One region of the uncultured Erythrobacter sp. genome, then DNA from elsewhere that is predicted to be linked to it. Evidence: predicted binding sites of a transcription regulator. Region 1 holds the regulator's gene; each other region holds the start of a gene.

Region 1 (4,423 bases):
GCCTTTCTCGGCAATGCGGGGTTCGACCGTGCGCCGTGGTTGGCGGTGCTGTTTGCGAGCGGGATCTTGACTTGGTTCGCGCTCAAGACCCCGTGGCAGTGGGTGGGTGTTATTGCTGGCGCATTGTTGCTGGCCTTGTTTGCGCTAGCTGCGTGGCGCGACCGGCCCGAGCGGGACCAGCTGCGCCAAGCGATGATTGCCTGCTCGATTGTCTTCGCCGCTGGCCTCGCCGTGGTCTGGGCACGCTCGGAAATGGTTGGAGCAGAGCCGATCGACCGCCCGAGTATCGAGCGGGTCCAAGGCTACGTGCTCGAACGCGACGACCAGCCCTCGCAAGACCGCATCCGGCTAACACTTGCGATGCGCGACGCCGAAACCGGGGAAAGCCGAAAGATCCGGGTCAATATCCCGCTCGAAGAGGTCGCACGTATCGATACTCAATACAGCCCTGTGAGCGGTGAGAGCGTGCTGCTCGAGGGAGCTGTCGTCCGGCTGCGCGCACGGCTTATGCCTCCGGCTAGTCCGATGTTACCTGGCTCCTACGATTTCGCCCGCGCAGCATGGTTCAAGGGCTTGGCCGCGACCGGCAGCGTGATGGGCGAGGTTGAACTGGTCGAACCGGCTTCAAGACAAGACCTGATCGCGTCCTTGCAGCGCAGCCTCTCCAGCCATGTGCGCAGCCGGGTCGATGGATCGGCCGGCACCATCGCCGCAGCCTTTGCCAGCGGCGATCGGGGGGCGATCCCGGAGACTGACCGCGTGGCAATGCGCGATGCAGGTCTCACCCACTTGCTGGCAATCAGCGGGCTGCATGTGAGCGCAGTTATCGCTGCAGCCTATCTGTTGGCAATCAAGCTGCTCGCATTGTTCCCCGCTATCGCCTTGCGGGTGCGATTGCCGGTTGCAGCGGCGCTGGTGGGCGCGCTTGCGGGGATCAGCTACACTTTGCTCACCGGAGCGCAGGTACCGACTGTGCGGAGCTGCGTTGCCGCGATGTTGGTGCTGATCGCGCTTGCGATGGGACGCGAGGCTTTGTCACTGCGCATGGTCGCGGTGGCGGCGGTCTTTGTCCTGACCTTATGGCCCGAAAGCGTTGTCGGGCCGAGCTTCCAGATGAGCTTCGCCGCGGTGCTGGCAATCGTAGCATTGCATACCAGCGGAGCGGTGCGCGCGTTTCTCGCGCCGCGCGAGGAGAGTTGGGGGGCGAGGACGGGACGGCGGGTTGCCATGCTTTTCCTCACAGGTCTCGTGATCGAGATCGCGCTGATGCCTATTGTGCTGTTCCACTTTCACCGCGCCGGGCTCTACGGAGCCTTTGCCAATGTCATCGCGATCCCGCTTGTGACCTTCATCTCGATGCCGCTGATCGCGCTCGGTCTGTTCTTCGATCTGATTGACCTCGGAGCGCCGTTCTGGTGGCTCGCCGAAGCATCGCTCGACCTACTCCTCTCGATTGCTCACTTCACTTCGGGACAACCGGGCGCTGTCAAGTTGATGCCGCAGATGAGCGGGCTGACCGTGACGCTATTCGTCATAGGCGGACTGTGGCTTGCCTTGTGGAGCGGCAAGGCGCGATTGCTTGGCTTCGTGCCTGCTGCCGCCGCTACCGTGATGCTGCTTTCCACTCCCATTCCGGACGTGTTGATCGGACGTGAAGGGCGGCATGTCGGGATCACTGTTGATGCGCCAGATGGAAGCCGTTCGCTTTTGTCCTTACGCGACAGCCGATCCTCTTATTCGCGGGACAATCTGCTCGAACTTTCCAGCGTCACAAGCGATCCGATCCCGATTGCCGAGTGGGAGGGTGCGCGGTGTTCTCCTGAATTCTGTGTCATCAACATAGAGCGGGGCGGGCGGGACTGGGTGCTGCTGCTCGCCCGCAACCGCGAATTGATCGAAGAGCGCGCACTGGCCGCTGCTTGCGAGCAAGCCGATATCGTTGTCGCCGATCGTTTCCTGCCGCGCTCCTGCTTACCGCGATGGCTCAAGGCCGATAGGGGCATGCTTGAGCGAACCGGCGGCCTTGCGCTCGATCTGGAGAACGGCCGCATTTCCCAAGTTGCGAGCGGGCAGGGCGAGCATGGCTGGTGGCGCGGGGAGAGAGGGGATTAACCCTCAACCCCGCGCACAGCAGAGCTATCAGTGATAGCGCCGAAGCAGTCCTGCAAGCTTACCCTGAACCTGAACCTGCGCCGCGCCATAGATCTGCGGATCATAAGCGGCATTGGCCGGATCAAGGCGGATATTACCACCATCCTTGTGCAGGTATTTGAGCGTCGCTTCCTCGCCATTGACGAGCGCCACGACAATCTCGCCATCGCGGGCGCTATCAGTCCGGCGCACAAGCGCGAAGTCACCGTCAAATATGCCCGCCTCGATCATCGAATCGCCCGACACTTCAAGCGCATAGTGCTCACCCGGCCCAAGCAGAGCCGCAGGCACCGGAAGCGAGTTTTGTCCCTCAAGCGCCTCGATCGGAGCGCCAGCAGCGATCCTACCGTGAAGCGGAATTTCGATAACGTCATTGGCAGGTTCGGGAGCCTGCCGCATCGTAGTCGAAACAGACGCGGCTGCATCATTTGCAGCATGCGTAGCGCGCGGGGTGGGGGTTGCATCCTCCGGCGTCTTGATCACCTCGAGCGCACGCGCGCGGTTGGCAAGGCGGCGGATGAAGCCGCGTTCCTCAAGCGCCGAAATCAGGCGGTGAACGCCCGACTTGCTCTTGAGATCAAGCGCCTCTTTCATTTCTTCGAAACTCGGTGAAATACCCGTTTCAGCCAGACGTTTCTGGATAAAGCGAAGCAGTTCATTCTGTTTTGCCGTCAGCATGGGCAAACTCCGTAAAGCCGCACTGTGACGCACGCCGCCCCTAACCGAAGCATCGTGCAGTGCCAGTTACTCGCGCCCCCAGAGGCACCGTCCATTCGCATGGATACCGGTGCATTTCAGAGCACTGCCCGCGCACCTATATGGTGAACGAATGTGGAACAAGTAAGCAACTTGATTCGGCAAGTCAAGCCGCTCTAAGGCCGGAAACCGCAGAAATCAGCCATTGTGGAGTGGATAGACCTGAACCGGCTCTCCGGCTGCTGTTTCCGGCGAGCCGACCGGCCGGTCGATCAGGCAGTCCGCTTCAGCAAGCGCGCGCAGGGCGCTGGAGTCTTGCGATGCGGCGATGCGGACTTCGCTGCGATCTGCAACGCCTCGCAGGAACTCGCGGCGGCTTCCGGTTGCGGGCAGGGCCTCGCCTGCTCGCATCGTGAGCGCTTGCGGAAGGCACTCGCGCATCCCCAGCGTGGCGCGCGCAAGCGGCAGTCCAAACAGAAAGCATGTGACGAAGCTTGAGACAGGATTGCCCGGCAGTCCGAGCACAACTTGCGAACCCCGCTTTGCCACCATCAACGGCTTGCCCGGCTTGATCGCGACCTTCCAGAAAGCGAGCTGCGCACCCCAGTCCCCCAAGGCCTGCTGGATCAGGTCGTGATCGCCCACCGACGCGCCGCCTGAGGTGATGAGGATGTCAGCTTCTTCTGCCTTGGCCAGCGCCTGCGCAAGCGCATCCAGATCGTCTCCCACGGGTCCAAGCCGCATGGTCTCACCCACCAGCGGCGCAAGCATCGCGGCAATCATCGCGCCGTTGCTGGCAGGGATCTGGTCGGAGCCACATTGCGCGGGATCGCGGGCCAGCTCGTCTCCGCTGTCGAGGATCGCAACGGTCGGGCGGCGCGCAACTTCGAGCGCGGCGTGCCCTGCCGACATCGCGAGCGCCAATTGTGCAGGGCCGATGCGGGTGCCGCTGTGGAGCACCGTGTCACCTTGCGCGAAGTCGAAGCCGCGCTTTCGCACATGGCGGCCCGGTGGGGGAGGATCATCGCTGCTCACCTTGCCATCGGCGATAGTAGCGTTCTCCTGGATCAGGACCGAGCTTGCGCCTTCAGGCATATGCGCGCCGGTCGAGATGCGGGTGGCCTGTCCGGCGCTAAGCGAACCAGCAAACGGAACGCCAGCGCGGCTTTCGCCGACAAGCTCCCATGGCCCCGCAAACCCCTGTGCGCCGGCAATGGCATAGCCATCCATGGCCGAGAGGTCGGCAGGAGGCTGAGTGCGCGCAGCCTTCAGATCGCCCGAAAGCACCCTCCCGAGAGCATCCTCAACCGCGACGGATTCGCCCGGCATCTTGGATACAAGCGCGAGCAAGCGTGCCTGCGCCTCTTCGAGAGGTAGCAGGCTCATTGTGTCCTCACGCTGTCGGTCATGGGGCTGGAGCCTTCCAGTCACCCGACTTGCCGCCGCGCTTCTCGATCAGGCGGACCTCGCCGATCACCATCGCTTTGTCGATCGCCTTGGCCATGTCGTAGATCGTCAGCAGCGCGGTCGAGACCGCCACCATCGCCTCCATCTCAACGCCGGTCTTGCCGGTGAG
Region 2 (4,423 bases), 250 kb from region 1:
TCTTGCGCGATGACGGCCTGCCAGTGCGGGTGATCTTTGACGAGGTGCCTCCCAATTTGCGCGCCCGTCCGACGCTTTCGGTCAATCTCGACAGCACAAGCAGCGGCACACGGCCAGTGTCGATCCGCTATCTGTCGACCGGGCTGGGATGGAGCGCCGATTATGTCGCGCTGTTCAACGAACAGACCAGCTCGATCGATATGCAGGGCTGGGTCACGCTGACCAACAATACCGGCACGACCTTCCACCGTGCCAACACTCTCCTCGTCGCAGGCAACCCGTCACGCGGCGGGCGAGGGGGCTCGGCCAATTTCTCGATGTTGAGCCCCGGCGCGGAGGCAGCGGATCGCGAGCGTCTGGGTGACTTCTACCTCTACCCAATCACCGAACGCACCACGATTGCGAACGCGCAGACCAAGCAGGTGAGCTTTCTGGATGTGCAGTCCGTCCCCGGGCGCAAAGTCTATGCCCGCTCTGTCGGCTGGCTCAACAATGATAACCGCCCGGTCAATGTGACCAGCGGCATATCCTTTTCGACTTCACGCGATCAGGGGCTGGGCGACGCTCTGCCTGCGGGCACAGTCCGTTTCTACCAGCGCGACAGCCAGGGCACACCGCAATTCATCGGCGAGAACGGGATCGGCCACACGCCGATGGGTTCCGAGCTGTTGCTGCGCACAGGCGATGCGTTCGATATTTTCGTGCAGGCGGAGGTCGAGGTTCGCGAGCGGATAACTTCCGATGAATGGCGCCGGACGGCGAGATTCCGCGTCATCGAGGATGGCGAAATCGTCCGTCAGGTGGAGGTCGAGCGTCCGCAGGAATTCTATCGTACGACCATGCGCTACACGATCACCAACGCTAAGGATCAGCCGGTTGAGGTCGATCTCACCCAGTCCGGGCTGATGCGGTATTGGTGGAGCGATGATTACCGCGTGATCAGCGAGTCCATCGAAGGCACCCAGCTCAATTACGACCGGCGCAAATGGGTCGTGCCGGTGCCCGCCGAGGGCGAGACCGTGCTGCGCGTCGTTTACGAAACGCGTTACTGAGCCGGCGCCGGACAATGCGTTTCGTCGCATTCCTGTTCGTTGGGCTGAGCGTGCTGGTCGCGAAGCCTCTTGAGGCGCGCGAGATCGTTTACGCCGCTGAATCGCATGACACTTCGGTCACGATTTACCGCGACCCTGATCGCGGCGAGCGTGAAGAAATGGATGCTGACGACCCGCGCGGCTTTGCGATGATCAGCGAGACGCGGCGGGTGACCTTGCCAGCTGGCGAATCGACCATTCGCTTTATCGGCGTCGCAGAAGGCATGATCGGGGTCAGCGCGATTGTGACCGGCCTTCCGGGCGGCACCATCGAAATGAACCGCAATGCCGAATTGCTGTCACCCGCCGCTCTGGTGAACGGCACGCTCGGCAACCGCGTCACGATCACGCGCACAAACCCGGCAACCGGCGAAGCAGTGTCGCAGCCCGCCATCGTCCGCACCCGCGCCGATGGCGGGCTGGTGCTGCAAATCGGCTCTGGCTTCGAGGCTGTGAGATGCGCGGGCCTGCCCGAATCTCTCCGCTTTTCCCGAGTGCCAGAGGGGCTGTCTGCCAAACCCGTCTTCTCCATCGACACGCGAGACGAAAGCGGCGGCTCATATGAAGTCACGCTGACCTATCTTGCATGGGGCTTTGACTGGCAGGCCAACTACGTCGCGATGATGGAAGAGGGCGGGCGCAGCGAGGAATTCGGTCTGGATATGCTCAGCTGGCTCACTGTACTCAACGATAACGGCCAGTCGTTCGACAATGCCAATCTGCTGGTGGTCGCGGGGCGTTTGAACATCGACAGCGATTACGAGCGCATGGCTCGATCACCCACAGGAGAACCGCTGCGTCTGACATGCTATCCATTTGGTAGCACGGCAGCCGGTTCGCCCATCGTTAATCCTGCGTCGCCGATGTCTCTGTACGCCATCGCTCCGGCGCCGGCCCCAACCGATGCCATCGTTGTTACCGCGACGCGGAGAGAGAGCCGGTTGCAAGATTCGCCCATGGCGGTGACCGCAATGAGCTCCGAAGTCATGGAAGCAAGCGAGGAGGAACTGGGAGATCTCAAGCTTTACCGCGTGCCCGAACGGGTCAATGTCGCGGCGCAAAGCACCAAGCAGATAGCCTTCCTCAATCGTGAAGAGGTGGAAGCGGGCTTTGTCTATAGCCTCGGCTGCTCCCCGCGCTTTCGCAACCGTAACGAGGGAGCGCCTGGTGTGCGCAACGCCAATATCCTTCTCGTAACCCGAAACGATGAGGAGCGAGGGCTGGGCGTTGCTTTGCCCCAGGGCGCCTTGAACCTGTTCGAGCCCAGTCGGGTAGGACCGATGCTGGTCAGCTCAAACTTCCTGCGCGATTACGCCGTCGGACAAGAAATAGAGCTGCGTGTCGGCACCAGCGGCAAAGTCTCGGCAACCTGCGAGCCGCTCGTGCGCATACCCGAAAACGGCGATCCACCCCGCCGGCGCGCCATGCAGTCCAGCGTGTCAAACGACAACGATCACCCGGTTCTGGTGCGGGTTGTTTTCGGCCGCTCCGGGGTTTGGAACATCAACTGGCGAGGCGGCGAGACACGGATAAAGGACGGCATGATTATCGGTGAGATCACCGTTCCAGCCGATTCCGAAGTCACGCTGAACTGGTCCGCTACAAGCACTGGTTGAGTGGTCGGAGAAAAAAATTTCGTTCCACTCTTGTTCTTTTGGAACAAACCGAATACAAGCATTCCAACAGGGGGCGACAAAGGGGTCTCTCCATAGCGCCGGTTAAAACTCGATAACCGGCCCTAGGCAAGCGAAGGAGTGCGTGCGATGGCTACCAATCTCAAGCTGGTAGAAAAGGAAAAAGACGTGGACCGTCAAAAGGCTCTCGACGCTGCGCTTGCTCAGATTGATCGAGCATTCGGCAAGGGTTCGGCGATGAAGCTGGGCTCGAAAGAAGCGATGGAGGTTGAAGCGATTTCAACCGGCTCGCTCGGGCTTGATATTGCCCTTGGTATTGGCGGCCTGCCCAAAGGACGCGTCGTCGAGGTTTATGGCCCTGAAAGCTCGGGTAAGACCACGCTTGCGCTCCATGTTATCGCAGAGGCGCAGAAAGCGGGCGGCACGGCAGCGTTTGTCGATGCCGAGCACGCGCTTGATCCGGTCTATGCGAAGAAGCTGGGCGTCGACATTGACGAACTGATCATCTCGCAGCCCGACACTGGCGAGCAGGCGCTCGAAATCACGGACACGCTGGTGCGCTCCAATGCGATTGACGTTCTCGTGGTCGATTCGGTCGCGGCTCTGGTGCCGCGCGCCGAGATCGAAGGTGAGATGGGCGATTCGCATGTTGGCCTTCAGGCGCGTCTGATGTCGCAGTCGCTGCGCAAGCTTACCGGCTCGATCAACCGTTCGAAATGCATGGTGATCTTCATCAACCAGCTGCGCATGAAAATCGGTGTGATGTACGGCAATCCCGAGACGACTACTGGCGGCAACGCGCTCAAGTTTTATGCCTCGGTCCGCCTCGACATTCGCCGTACCGGCCAGATCAAGGACCGCGACGAGGTGGTCGGTAACTCGACACGCGTCAAAGTGGTCAAGAACAAGGTGGCTCCTCCGTTCAAGCAGGTCGAGTTCGACATCATGTACGGGCAGGGCATTTCGAAGAGAGGCGAGATCCTCGACCTTGGTGTGAAGGCCGGTCTGGTCGAGAAATCGGGCAGCTGGTATTCCTATGACAGCGTTCGCATTGGCCAGGGCCGTGAGAATTCGAAGATTTATCTCGCCGAAAATCCAGAAGTTTGCGACCGGTTGGAAGCCGCCATTCGCGGTAAAACCGACGAGGTCGCCGAGGAGATGATGACGGGGCCGGACGCGGACTCCGAAGACTGATCCTCAAGCGGGCTTAGGCTGATCCTTATGGGGTCGCTGGTCCGGACAAACGGAATACCGGCGCGGGTCTGTCTCTTCCCCGAGGGACACACTTCGCGCCGGTTTTTCGTGCGTGATTGCGGATTCCGGTAGACCGGACAGACCGTGCTGCAACAAAGCTGACGAGATCGAGCTTCCGGCTGCTGCTTTCGCTTGTCGGTTAAGGCCTCATTGCCTAACTGCAAATCCATGACTTCGACCAACGATATTCGCCGATCTTTCCTCGACTTCTTTGGCGGGAGAGAACACGCGCAAATCCAGAGTGCGCCTTTGGTGCCGTATAATGATCCGACACTGATGTTCGTCAATGCGGGCATGGTGCCGTTCAAGAACGTCTTTACCGGCCTAGAGACCCCGCCGGCTCCTCGAGCCGCGTCCTCCCAGAAATGCGTGCGCGCTGGCGGCAAGCACAATGACCTCGACAATGTGGGCTATACCGCACGCCACCACACATTCTTCGAAATG
Region 3 (4,423 bases), on a different contig from region 1:
GAGCCGGACAAAGAAAACCCCGCCAGAACCGAAGTTTGGCGGGGTCGTTCTTATGCAGAAACCTGTCCTACTGGCAGCTCAAACATTCCTCGTAATCGGTCTGCTCTGCGGCCAGCTCGAACTTTGCTGCGTCTGCGGTGTTGTCCGCTTCGACGCCGCCTGCAAAGCCCGCGCGCTGGACCGATTTCGAGCGGAGATAATAGAGCGATTTGATGCCCTTCTCCCATGCCTGGAAGTGCAGCTGCATCAGATCCCATTTCTCCACATCCGCCGGGATGAAGAGGTTCAGCGACTGCGCCTGATCGATATAGGGCGCGCGGTCGGCAGCGAATTCGAGCAGCCAGCGCTGGTCGATTTCAAAGCTGGTCTTGAAGCTCGCCTTTTCTTCGGCGCTCAGGAAATCGAGATGCTGGACGCTGCCGCCTTTCTCGAGGATCGAGTTCCACACATTGGTCGAGTTCTTGCTCTTCTTGTCGAGCAGTTTTTCAAGATACGGATTCTTTACGATGAAGGAGCCCGACAAAGTCTTGTGCGTGTAGATATTCGCCGGGATGGGCTCGATGCAGGCGCTGGTGCCGCCGCAAATGATCGAGATCGACGCGGTCGGCGCGATCGCCATCTTGCAGCTGAACCGCTCCATCGCGCCCATTTCTGCCGCATCGGGGCAAGGCCCGCGTTCCTGCGCGAGCAGCATTGAGGCTTCGGATGCCTTGGCCTGGATATGCTTGAACATTTTCAGGTTCAGCGCCTTGGCCATCGCGCTTTCGAAACCCAGCCCCTTCGACTGGAGGAAAGAGTGGAAGCCCATCACGCCGAGCCCGACCGAACGCTCACGCTCGGCCGAATACTTGGCGCGCGCCATCTCGTCCGGTGCGCGGTCGATATAGTCCTGCAGGACGTTGTCGAGGAAGCGCATGATGTCTTCGATAAACTGCTTGTCGCCTGACCACTCATCCCACTTTTCAATGTTGAGCGAGCTGAGGCAGCACACCGCCGTACGATCATTGCCGAGGTGGTCGATGCCGGTTGGCAGTGTGATTTCCGAACACAGGTTCGAGGTCGAAACCTTGAGGCCCAGATCGCGGTGATGCTTGGGCATCATGCGGTTCACGGTGTCGTTGAAGACGATGTAGGGCTCACCCGTTGCAAGGCGGCATTCAACCAGCTTCTGGAACAGCGAGCGCGCATCGACAGTGCCGCGCACTTCGCCGGTCTTGGGCGATTTGAGGTCGAACTCGGCCCCGTCGCGGACCGCTTCCATGAATTCATCTGTCAGCAGCACGCCGTGATGGAGGTTCAGAGCCTTGCGGTTGAAGTCGCCCGACGGTTTGCGGATTTCGAGGAATTCCTCAATTTCGGGATGCGACACATCCAGATAGCACGCCGCCGAACCGCGCCGCAGCGATCCTTGCGAGATCGCGAGCGTGAGCGAATCCATCACACGAACGAACGGGATAATCCCGCTTGTCTTTCCATTCAGGCCAACTGGCTCACCAATCCCCCGAACATTGCCCCAATAGGTGCCGATCCCGCCCCCCTTGGAGGCCAGCCAGACATTCTCGTTCCAGGTGCCGACGATCCCGTCGAGGCTGTCCGACACCGAATTGAGGTAGCAGGAAATCGGCAGGCCGCGCGCAGTGCCGCCGTTTGAAAGAACCGGCGTTGCGGGCATGAACCACAGGTTCGAGATATAGTCGTACAGCCGCTGTGCGTGTTCAGCATCGTCGGCATAGGCATCAGCGACGCGCGCGAAGAGATCCTGATACTTCTCACCCGGAAGCAGGTAGCGATCGGTCAGCGTCTCCTTGCCGAATTCGGTCAGGTTCGCATCGCGGCTTTCGTCGATCTGGACGTCAAAACGGCGATCATTGACCTTCTTGCTGTCGGAAACCGCCTCCTTGGCAACTTCTGCCATAGCACCGGCCAACGCTTCCGCGCTCTTCGCTGCGATCAGCTCTTCGCCACCGTTTTCGGCGATGAGCGCCTCGCTGCCCTTGTCGGACTTTTCCATTTTTACGGCCTTTTTGCCCTTATCGCTTGCTGCTTCGGTTGTTCCGAGCGTTTCCCCGGTTTCCGCATCGCTCAGCACTTCGTCACTTGCCTTGAATTCCATTTCAGCCCCGTCTCGCATCCTTCGAATCGGATAGCGGTCTCCCTATAGCGGAAAAACACTCCCGTTCCGATTATGTTCTGCACCAATCTATCGACAGATTTACCCCCATCTGCCCCCATCCGGCCTTCAGGTTTGCCCGCCAACATCATTCCATTTCAGCCGCTATGGTGCCCCGTCTTGAGTGACTCCTCCCCCGATCGCACCCTTTGGTATTGGCCTGGTGGAGCGAGAGAAATCACAAGCAATTGGGGGTCCAGCGCGAACCGAACCACCAGATAATGAATCAGGCGGGATTCCGCGTCAACGGGTGATTAACCTTAAATCGTCAGGCGGGCTTGCTCAAAACCCATGTTGCAGCGCAGCGACGCGTGGGCAAAGCTTGAGTCGCGCGTTGCGCAACCCCGAAAATGAATCTGTGAAGAAAAATTTGGTGATTGAATCTTTTGAATCAAGCGCTGAATCAATCGCTCTTGCACTGGCAAGAATGTTGCGCTTTGCGCCGCCCGCATAATCGCAGGCGGCGCAAACACTTAGGCCTTCTCGGCGCTGTTCGGCGTTACGTTCCCAGCGGTGTCGCGGCCCGCGCCGCCTTTGCATGGAGCGCAATCTCATCAGCCAGCCGGCCTACCAGCTCCTGCGGCAGATCGTGCCCCCAACCGGGAATCGTCACCAACTTAGCGCCCGGTATGCAACGCGCAGTCTCCTGCCCGGCTTCCAGCTTCACCAGCGGATCATCCTCACCATGCAAAACCAGCGTGGGTGTTGTGATCCGGCTTAGCCGTTTGCGCCGGTCACCATCGTCGATGATGGCGGCAAGCTGGCGCGGCAAGCCCGGTGGATAGACACTGCGCCGCACATTCTTGAGCACCCGCGCGCGCGCATGGTCAGGGTCAGGAGGATAGCCCGGACTGCCAATATTGCGGCCGATATTGAGGCCGTGCTCGACCAAAACATCCTCTTCCATCGATGCCAGCGGCGCGATCAGCGCGTCAATCGCGCTCTTCTCGGCCTGTGGCAGTTTGGGATTGCCAGTGCTCGACATGATCGACGTCATCGAAAGCAGTTTGTTGCCGTGATGGACCGCCATCAGCTGCGCGATCATCCCGCCCATCGACGCGCCCACAACATGTGCGCGCCGAATGTCCAGTGCTTCGAGAAGTCCGGCAGCATCGTCCGCCATGTCTTCCAGCGTGTAAGGCACTTTGGCTGGCCAACCGAGCCGCTTGCGGATCGTCTGCCATACGATGCCCGGAGCCCTCGCCTCCTCCATCTTGTCCGAAAGCCCGATATCGCGATTATCGAACCGGATAACGCGATAGCCCTTCTTGACCAGTGCTTCGACAAATTCATCTGGCCACAGGGTCATTTGTGCCCCCAGACCCATCACCAGAAGAATTGTTTCGTGCTCGGGGTTTCCGTGTTCTTCATAGAACAGGCGGAGACCGTTCGCCCCGATATGCGGCATAAAGTTCCTACTCCTCGATCGCTCTCTTTTTGGAGCTTGTATTGACCCGGCGCGTTACAAAGCGCGTTTGGGTGGGGAGATCAAGCCTATGATACAAATGCCTGCATATAATTAACTTGGGGCAAAAATGCTTTTACGAGAGGCGCTATGGCACCAGCACCGTATCGCGGATATCTTCGGCCAAATCGGGATGGTCCATCGTATAATGCAAACCGCGGCTCTCTTTGCGCTCCAGCGCTGAACGCACGATCAGCTCGGCTGATTGCAGCAGGTTGCGCAATTCGATGAGGTCGGTCGTGACGACGAAGCTGCCGTAATAATCCTCAACCTCTTTCTTGAGCAGAGCGATGCGATTGGCGGCGCGCTCAAGCCGTTTGGTGGTGCGTACGATCCCGACATAGTTCCACATGAAGCGGCGGATCTCGGTCCAGTTCTGCTTGATGACAACTTGCTCGTCCGAATCCGACACACGGCTTTCGTCCCACGGTAGGATCGCGGGCGGTTCTTCGAGCGCATCCCAATTTGCAAGAATGTCGTCAGCGGCCGCTTCCCCGAATACGAAACATTCAAGCAGCGAGTTCGAAGCAAGGCGATTGGCACCGTGAAGCCCGCTTTCAGTGCATTCACCCGCCGCCCACAGGCCGGGCAGGTCGGTGCGCGCCATCAGGTCCACCACCACGCCGCCGCACGTATAATGCTGCGCCGGCACAACCGGGATCGGGCCAGCTGTCATGTCGATGCCCAGCCCCGTCAGCTTTTCGTGGATGGTCGGAAAGTGCTCGCGCACGAATTCAGGCGGTTGGTGGCTGATATCGAGGTGGACGTAATCGAGACCAAAACGCTTG
Region 4 (4,423 bases), 230 kb from region 1:
TGTCGATATGGATGTTGTGCGTGAAGGGGAAGGGCACTTCATCATCGATCTGGAACCGGTTCGCCGCGCGATGGGCAATAGAGGTCTCAACGAGGCGGATGACATGTTCCGCTTTGTGCTGCTGGGTTTCGACTACCTCGTTACCACCAATCAGGGGCGTCCGGGCACGCCTCTAGCGGAGCGGTAGGGCTAACCCACCAAGGTCACAAAGCTGTCGATCACGCGTTTTTCGCCTGCATCCTCAAACTGGATGGTGAGCTTGTTGCCTTCCTGATCGATCACGCAGCCGGTGCCGAATTTGTCGTGGCTGACCATTGCGCCGATCACGATATCGCTGCGCGGTTTGGCGGCGAAACTGGCGGCGCTGCGGCCGGGTTCGGCGAGGCGTTGCTGGCGCGTTTCGTAGCCGCTGTCGACCGCGCGCCGCCATCCGGGGCCGCGCGATTGCGCGCGTTCGGGCCGGTCGCGCGCGACATGGGCGAAGGGATCGTCATTTTCCGACCAGTTTGCCCGCCACAATGACGCGCCGCCGGTCATCGTGCTTTCCTGCTCGATATGTTCCTCGGGAAGCTCTTCGATAAAGCGCGAGGGGATCGAGCTGGTCCATTGGCCGTAAATGCGCCGGTTCGCCGCGTGGAAGATCGCGCAGCGCCGCCTTGCGCGGGTGATCGCGACGTAAGCGAGGCGGCGTTCTTCCTCCAGGCTGGCGAGCCCGCCTTCGTCGATGGCGCGCTGGGAAGGGAAGACACCTTCCTCCCACCCGACGCAAAAGACATGATCGAATTCCAGACCCTTGGCGGCGTGGATCGTCATGATCGTGACGGTCTCTTCTTCGTCGCCGCGATCATTATCCATGACCAGGCTGACATGCTCCAGGAAGTCGCCCAGCGTCTCGTATTCCTCCATCGCGCGCGCGAGTTCGGAGAGGTTCTCCGCGCGGCCTGCGCTTTCCGGCGAGCGGTCGGCGGCGAGCATGTCGTTATAGCCGCTTTCGTCGAGCACGAGGCGCATGAGGTCGGCGGGTGTCATGACCTCGGCCGCTTCGCGCCAGGCGAGGAATTGCTGGAGCAACCCGCCAATTGTGTTCGCCGCTCGCTTGGGCAGTTCGTCGCTATCGGCAAGCTCCAGCGAGGCAGCGGCGAGCGGCAAGTTCACCCGCCGCGCATGCTGGTGCATCTTCTCCAGCGTCTTTGCGCCAAGCCCGCGTTTGGGCTGGTTGTAAATCCGTTCGAATGCGAGATCGTCCTGCGGCTGCGCGATCACCCGCAGATACGCGAGCGCATCGCGGATCTCGGCGCGCTCGTAAAAGCGGAAGCCGCCTATGATCCGGTAGTTGATCCCGATCTGGATGAAGCGGTCTTCAAACTCGCGCGTCTGGTACTGCGCGCGCACAAGAATCGCGACCTGATCCAGAGGCGCGCCTTCGCCTTCGAGCCGCTCGATCTCTTCGCCCACGCGCCGCGCTTCTTCGGGAGCGTCCCACACGCCGATCACGCGGACTTTGTCCCCGCCATTGACCTCGGTCCACAGCGTCTTGTCATGCCGTTCGCTGTTCGCGCGGATCAGGCCGGAAGCCGCGCCCAGAATGTGCGGGGTGGAGCGGTAATTCTGTTCCAGCCGGATCACCGCCGCGCCGGGAAAATCCTTTTCAAACCGCAGGATATTGGCGACTTCTGCCCCGCGCCATGAATAGATCGACTGGTCATCATCGCCGACCACGCAGATGTTTTTGCGCGTCTGGGCGAGCAGCCTCAGCCACAGATACTGGACCGCGTTGGTGTCCTGATACTCGTCGACGAGGATGTATTTGAAGCGCTGCTGATACTCGGCCAGCACGTCACTGTGCTTGCGGAAGATGTTGAGCACATGCAGCATCAGATCGCCGAAATCGCAGGCATTCAGCGCCTTCATCCGCTCCTGATAGGTCCGGTAAAGCGCCTGACCTTGCCCGTTGGCATAGGCCTCGCTTTCGCCTGCATCGAGATCGTCGGGATTGAGCCCGCGATTCTTCCAGCGGTCGATCAGTCCGGCGAGCTGGCGCGCAGGCCAGCGCTTCTCGTCCAGATCGACTTCGTTGATCAGCTGCTTGAGCAGGCGCAGCTGGTCGTCAGTGTCGATGATCGTGTAATTGCTTTGCAGGCCCGCCAGTTCGGCATGGCGGCGCAGCATCTTGGCGCAGATCGAGTGGAACGTGCCCAGCCACGGAATTCCTTCCGCGCCCGCTCCCAAATGCCCGGCGACCCGCTCGCGCATCTCGCGCGCGGCTTTGTTGGTGAAGGTGACGCACAGGATTTCGCTGGGCCACGCGCGCCGTGTCGCCACCAGATGCGCCAGCCGCGCGGTCAGCGCCGCCGTCTTTCCCGTGCCGGCGCCTGCGAGCATCAGCACCGGTCCCTCGGTGGTCAGCACCGCCTGACGCTGCGGCGGGTTAAGCCGTTCGGCATAGGCGGGCACGGGGCCGTCGGTCGCGCTTGTATCGGCGGGGAGGGGGAGATTTTGGCTCATGACATTCTGCGAACAAGTAGAGAACAAATGAATTGCGCGCAAGTTCGCACATCCGCCGCGCCCGCGCACTGTCTGGCGTGCCCAAGTCCCCCGAAATTCGCCTCAACCTGTTTGAACAACGCCTCTCGCCAGCCTGTGCCGATGATGGGATGCAGGACGCCGCGCGCTCTTTCCCAAGCGAACAATGCCTGTCATTCAATCACTTGTCTGGGCCCGAGGGTGATCTGGTCCAGCCGCGTGAACGTTCGTCGACGCTTGGGAATAGGCCAATACCGGCCGCACAATGGAGTACCCGATGCGTAAGGCACATATCTATCTAATCGGCGTTGCAATTGCGACGCTTGGCGTGGTCACTGCTTCTCCGGGCGCAGCCGCTGTTCAGGACGAGGGCGACGGACACAGCGCGCCTTCTGGTTCCGAAGCGCCCGCGCTCACTCCCGACCAACAAACCGAATATGGCAGCTGGCCGGTCGAACGTCAGGCCGAATACGAGCTGTGGCCGGCAGAGACGAAGTCCTATTACTGGTCGCTGGAGCCGGAGCGCCAGCTACTGTTCTGGCGGCTGACCGATCAGGACAAGATCGCGCTGACTGCCATGACCGGCCCGGAGCGCGATGCGGCCTGGAACCAGATCGAATCCCGCGCCGCGACGCCTCCCGAGGAAGGGTAAGCGGGCAGACCCTCCCGCATTCGCTCTTCCCGCGGACGGGTGGTCACGCGGGAACTGCGCCGGCTCAACCCTCTGCTGTGGCCGGCGTGTTGGCGGGGGCAGGCTCGCGCCGCATAAGCGTGAGCCTGCCTTTGCCCACCTTGCGTGTGGTTTCAATCGAGAGGCCTTTGACTTCAGGCTCTTCATTGAATGCCGTTTCCAGCGCGATCCAAGTCGCCTCGCCAATCCAGCCAAGCCGCAGCATCCGGTCGAGCGCAACTTCGCCCGCATTGGTGTGATAGGGCGGGTCGAGCAGGATGAGATCATGCGGTTCGCGCGCGGCGCGCAGGGACATGACCGAGCCTGTCTCAACAGTGGTGCGGTCGCGTGCGCCGAGATGAGTGATGTTGGCGCGGATCGTGTCCACTGCGGTGCGGTCCTGTTCGACAAACAGGCAGTGCGCCGCGCCGCGAGACAGCGCCTCCAAGCCCAGCGCGCCCGAGCCTGCGAACAGATCGGCGACGCGCAGGTCTTCAAAGCTGCCGAGGCGGCTGGTGAGCATCGAGAACAGAGTTTCGCGCGTGCGATCCGCCGTTGGGCGCGTTGCTTCACCCTTGGGCGCGGAAAGCTTCCGCCCGCGCCATTCGCCTGCGATAATTCTCACTTCTGGCCCCGCTTCAGAGTGCTGATAAAGCGATCAAGGTCTCCCTTGCGAATGCGCGCAACTTGTCCACGCGGCAGATCGCCCAGCGCAAAGGGACCGTAGGATGTGCGGATCAGCCGGTTCACTTTAAGCCCCAGATGTTCGAGCACGCGGCGCACTTCGCGGTTCTTGCCCTCGGTGATGGTCAATTCGATCCACTGGTTCTTGCCGCCGCTTGGCCCGGAGCCGCCGGTGCCGCGTTCGAGATTGGCGTCGATCGAGCCATAGCGCATGCCGTCGATTTCGACCCCTTCGATCAGCGATTCAAGCTGTTCCTGCGACACTTCGCCAAAGGCGCGCGCGCGGTAGGTACGCGGGATGCCAGAGGAAGGCAGTTCCATCTGGCGTTTCAGCCCGCCATCATTGGTGAGGAGCAGCAGCCCCTCGGTGTTGAGGTCGAGCCGTCCGATTGGCATCAGGCGCGGCGTATCCTTGGGCAGCGCATTGCGCAGCGCGTCATAAATCGTCGCACGGCCAGCATTGTCACGCTCGGCTGTGATCAAACCGGTGGGCTTGTGAAAGACAAAGAGTTGTGATGGCTCCGGCCCGGCAACCGGCTTTCCATC

Evidence for each region. The regulator LexA, encoded in region 1, represses DNA repair genes until DNA is damaged. The targets are predictions, from matches to a motif close to GTTCCNCNCTTGTTCT.
Region 2: recA (recombinase RecA) is a predicted target of LexA. The motif match lies at 2,729-2,744, and genes of this name have one in related genera.
Region 3: Q0887_RS13525 (ribonucleoside-diphosphate reductase subunit alpha) is a predicted target of LexA. The motif match lies at 2,177-2,192, and genes of this name have one in related genera.
Region 4: Q0887_RS05745 (UvrD-helicase domain-containing protein) is a predicted target of LexA. The motif match lies at 2,515-2,530, and genes of this name have one in related genera.

Annotation. Positions count from the first base shown of each region.
Region 1 covers NZ_CANLMB010000001.1:943,001-947,423, reverse strand. The annotation lists gene Q0887_RS04620 (ComEC/Rec2 family competence protein) at 1-2,112, shown strand, start outside; gene lexA (transcriptional repressor LexA) at 2,140-2,829, opposite strand; gene Q0887_RS04610 (molybdopterin molybdotransferase MoeA) at 3,046-4,233, opposite strand; gene moaC (cyclic pyranopterin monophosphate synthase MoaC) at 4,253-4,423, opposite strand, start outside.
Region 2 covers NZ_CANLMB010000001.1:1,196,857-1,201,279, reverse strand. The annotation lists gene Q0887_RS05830 (DUF4139 domain-containing protein) at 1-1,052, shown strand, start outside; gene Q0887_RS05825 (hypothetical protein) at 1,067-2,707, shown strand; gene recA (recombinase RecA) at 2,855-3,919, shown strand; gene alaS (alanine--tRNA ligase) at 4,148-4,423, shown strand, end outside.
Region 3 covers NZ_CANLMB010000002.1:466,196-470,618, reverse strand. The annotation lists gene Q0887_RS13525 (ribonucleoside-diphosphate reductase subunit alpha) at 68-2,113, opposite strand; gene Q0887_RS13520 (alpha/beta hydrolase) at 2,670-3,578, opposite strand; gene nadB (L-aspartate oxidase) at 3,724-4,423, opposite strand, start outside.
Region 4 covers NZ_CANLMB010000001.1:1,175,900-1,180,322, reverse strand. The annotation lists gene Q0887_RS05750 (hypothetical protein) at 1-187, shown strand, start outside; gene Q0887_RS05745 (UvrD-helicase domain-containing protein) at 190-2,505, opposite strand; gene Q0887_RS05740 (hypothetical protein) at 2,801-3,175, shown strand; gene rsmD (16S rRNA (guanine(966)-N(2))-methyltransferase RsmD) at 3,240-3,818, opposite strand; gene Q0887_RS05730 (pseudouridine synthase) at 3,815-4,423, opposite strand, start outside.